One region of the Pseudogracilibacillus sp. SE30717A genome, then DNA from elsewhere that is predicted to be linked to it. Evidence: predicted binding sites of a transcription regulator. Region 1 holds the regulator's gene; the other holds the start of a gene.

Evidence for each region. The regulator Rex, encoded in region 1, represses fermentation and respiration genes when NADH is low (regulators of the CRP and FNR family bind a similar motif). The targets are predictions, from matches to a motif close to TTGTGAAATATTTCACAA.
Region 2: a site for Rex is predicted at 1,049-1,066, ahead of SPD48_RS04440 (hydroxymethylglutaryl-CoA synthase). Genes of this name have one in related genera too.

The regions. Positions count from the first base shown of each region.
Region 1 covers NZ_JAXHDF010000015.1:76,390-78,599, reverse strand. The annotation lists gene SPD48_RS18815 (ABC-F family ATP-binding cassette domain-containing protein) at 1-5, opposite strand, end outside; gene moaC (cyclic pyranopterin monophosphate synthase MoaC) at 163-648, shown strand; gene SPD48_RS18805 (redox-sensing transcriptional repressor Rex) at 678-1,310, shown strand; gene SPD48_RS18800 (YdiK family protein) at 1,347-1,517, opposite strand; gene SPD48_RS18795 (CPBP family intramembrane glutamic endopeptidase) at 1,530-2,210, opposite strand, start outside.
Region 2 covers NZ_JAXHDF010000002.1:334,581-336,790, forward strand. The annotation lists gene SPD48_RS04440 (hydroxymethylglutaryl-CoA synthase) at 1-1,018, opposite strand, end outside; gene SPD48_RS04445 (hypothetical protein) at 1,131-1,661, opposite strand; gene SPD48_RS04450 (hypothetical protein) at 1,769-2,210, opposite strand, start outside.

The sequences.
Region 1 (2,210 bases):
ATCATCTATTATTCACCTCATTCCATCCTAGTGTATCTTATTTATCACCTTTCCTGCAATTAGTAATCCTATTAATTAAGATAGAAAAAGGCGCTTATTTCAGACTTATCTAATTATATCTGATAAACTAAGGGTAGAATAGAAGGAAAAGAGTGAAGATTGATGTCAAATTTCACCCACTTTAATGACCAAGGTAGAGCAAAAATGGTCGATATTACAGATAAAAAATCAACCGTTCGTACTGCTGCCGCTAAAACAAGTGTATATGTAGATGAGGAAATATATAGGAAAATAAATGAAAATCAAATGAAAAAAGGAGATGTATTAGCTGTTGCTCAGGTGGCGGGAATTATGGCAGCTAAAAATACGTCTCATTGGATACCAATGTGTCATCCTTTATCTTTAAGTGGAGTGGACATATTATTTGATTGGGAGAAAGTTGAGAATGATAAATATAAACTTCATATAGAAGTAGCGGTTAAAACAAAAGGGTCAACTGGCGTCGAGATGGAAGCGTTAACTGCTGCTTCTGCTACCGCACTAACCGTATATGATATGTGTAAAGCGATCGATAAAGGTATTGTGATCGGAGAAACGTATTTACTTTCGAAAACAGGAGGCAAGTCTGGAGACTTTATTAAAAAATAAAGATAAGAGAGATAGGTGGAAAGAGGGGAATCAAGGTGCAACGTAAAATACCGCAAGCAACAGCTAGACGTTTGCCTTTATATTATAGATTTTTATCAAACTTACATAATCAGGGGAAAACACGCGTATCATCAAAAGAATTAAGTGATGCAGTTAAAGTTGACTCCGCTACAATTCGGAGAGACTTTTCTTATTTTGGAGCACTAGGTAAGAAAGGTTATGGATACAATGTAGATTATTTACTTGAGTTTTTTAAAACTACTTTAGCACAAGACGAAGTTACTGAAGTAGCATTAATCGGTGTAGGAAATCTCGGCACAGCCTTACTTAATTATAATTTTTTAAGAAATAATAATACGAAAATTGCAATGGCATTTGATCGATCTAAGAAAAAAGCAGGTACGTTAATCGGAGGTGTACCGATTTATCATATCGATGATTTAGAAAACGAAATAGGAAATGTGGAGGTAGCTATTCTCACTGTTCCTGCATCTGCTGCTCAGGAGATTTCCGATCGGCTCATAGCAAATGGAGTTAAAGGTATTTTAAATTTCACTCCCGCTAGATTAACCATTCCCGAGCATATACGTATTCATCATATTGACCTATCTGTTGAATTGCAGTCATTTGTGTATTTTTTAAAAAATTATCCGTTACAATAAAAAAGAACCGGAGCAATAAATAAAGCTCCGGTTTTTTCATTTTGATTGATTTTTCTGATGCATACGCAAATAGCGGTAACCCATACCAAAATCAAGGGTGGCCACTAACGCAAGTAAAATCGTGGTCGCATTCCAAACGGTTTCTTTTGCATAAGTAAAAGCTAAATATGCGAAAAATATTCCCATTAAAAAATAAAGTATTGCCATTCTCAAATTACATCAACCCCCAAAAAATATAAACATCGACTTTTCTATTTGCTCCAACTGTTCGGGATCTATAAATATCTGGCCTAAAACAGTTACCGTATTTAAAGTCATATGGACAAAAATTGGAACAATCACTCGCTTTGTTTTCACATATATATAAGCAAAGACAAATCCCATCGAAACATAGATTAGTGTATGAGTTAAGTCCATATGAAGTACTCCAAAAATAGAAGAAGAAATAATAGCGGCCAAGAAAAAGTTCATTTTTTTATAGAGCGTACCGAATAAAATTTTTCTAAAAATTAATTCTTCTAAGATAGGCGCAGTAATTGCAGGAATAAGAAAAAATATTGGATTAAGTTTTGTTAGTTCCACGATAAGTTCGGTGTTTTCTGAAGTCGGATTTATTCCTAATAATTCTATCTCAATATTAACAGCGATAATCTGTACAATCCATGCTAGAAGGACTCCTAACGCTGTCCACCCGATAATTTGTCCAGCAGATAAGGAAGATACGTTATTTTCTTCTTTTATGTCTTTACGCATTAACCATAAGACGATAATTGTGCCAATAATAAAGCCGACAACATTGGTATATAATGCAGCTTCGAATACGTTAACAGTAAAAATAAAATAAATAAAAACTGGAACAAAAGCAGTCACTAGTAACATTAACACGTAAGTTAGAAAAAC
Region 2 (2,210 bases), on a different contig from region 1:
CTGTTCGGCTATTAAAATTATCTTTATGTGTATCAACCGATAAAAATTCACGATAATTAGGCTGCAATATACCTGAGAAAAATTCTCCAACTGCACCAGAACCGTAACTAAATAATCCAATTCGTGATCCCGCTTCTAGATCTTGCTCTTCAAGTAAGGAAATCAAACTTAAGTAAAGAGATGCTGTATAAATATTTCCTACTTTACGGCTATACAATGTACTAGCTTGAAAATTTTCAGATAACCGCTTCTGTACTTCTTCCGATCCTTCGTCCAAAATCGTGCGTAAAGCTTTTAACCCCATCTTTGTATAAGGTAAATGATAGCAAATCGCTTCGAAATCACTAATAGTTAAATCTGTTTTTTTCTTATATTCCTCCCAAACCTCAGAGAAAAAAGCCATATATTGTTCGTTCGAAAACTTCCCATCTACAAAAGCAACATCCGAGTATGTTGGCCGCCAAAAATCCATTATATCTTTCGTTAAAAATGTACTAATGTTTTCAAGTTCCAAGACGCCAGGTTCAGCGCTAATAAGCACAGCTACTGCACCCGCTCCTTGGGTCACTTCACCAGATGTTTGTAACCCATATCGAGCAATATCAGAAGCAAGAACAAGTACTTTACTTTCTGGATTTAATGCAATATGCCCTTTTGCTAATTGAATTGCTGCTGTTCCGCCATAACATGCCTGCTTCATTTCAATGGAACGTGCATGTGGGGAAAGCCCAAGTAATTCATGAACATATATTGCCGCTGATTTTGAATGATCGATTCCAGATTCCGTACCAAACATGACAAAATCTATCTTTTCTCTATCATTTTCATCTAAAATTTGTAATGCTGCATTTGCAGCTAACGTAACTGGGTCTTGTGTCAATGGTGCAATCGCCATCTCATCTTGTCCAATTCCAATAGTGAATTTTTCTGGTTCGACCCCTCGCGCTACTGCTAAATTATTCATATCTACATATAGATGTGGTGTATAAAATCCAATTTTATCTATTCCTATCTTCAATTTACTTTCTCCTTTAGACTTTCTCATACTTTGTGATTCACTTCACATTTAAGATTAAATTTATTTATACGTATATTTTCTCATAACAAATAACGAAAGAAAAGTAAAAGTGCTAATTAAACAGAAAATTCAACTCTATTTCGTCAAAAATTTCGTTACTCTCAAGCATTTCTGAACCTGGTAACACAAGATCTAACTCATTAATTTCTTCTGCAGGAGTATCTAAAACAAAAATAATATTACCCTCTTTCTCTCCTTTTCCAAAAAAAGGATCTCCAACTAATTCAGAAATCAATTTATCTGCCTCGATAGCTTCTCCTGTATTCGTAGTTAGAAACGCTTCGTTAATAGATAATACAACATCCTCATCAACAGTATTCTTTAATTTCAAATCGATCATAACGAGCGTTACTTTCTCTTTGTTATCAAAAGCAGCCTTATCTTCATCAGCCGGTTTTAAATTTCCAACACGGAGATTGCTTATTTTTACCATTACAGGGCCATTTTCTTCTACTAGATTCATGTTTGACTCTTCATGAACCCAAGTCATCTCTTCCCCTTCTCTCCCTGTAAATGTATCTTTAGATTGACATGCTCCTAGTAATAAAATAATAGTAAAACAAAAAAGTAACCATCTTCGCATCTGTCCAACTCCTATACATTGATCCATTTGTTAGTATACAGGGATCTTAGGAAAAAATATATAGGATGAAAACCTCATTTTAAGCTAGTTATTAAATTAAATAATTACTATTTTCTATGTTCTAACATTTCAGGGTAAGGAATTTTATCAAAAATCTCTCCAGTTGATCCGTCCTTTACATAGATAATTATTACACTATTTTTAATTTTTTTCCCATTGAATAACTGATAGAACAGCCCAGACATTCCGAGACCCATAACTGAGAATCCATCAAAATTATCTTCATACAATTCTCGATCGACTTCCAATATATATTCTGTGAATGATTCATTTGGTATAATTTTTTGGATAGATGGAAAATCATCGTTATCTTCTATTTCTTCAATTGTATTTTTCATCTCTATTTCCAAATCATTTAAAATTACTTTATGTTGTTCTTCCGACATGGTAATTGTAATAGAATGGTCTTTATTTTTGGTTATTTCTTTTACCCCATCATCTTTTGCCACTAGAATCATTTCTTTATAATTTTCGTCCTGTAAAAACTCT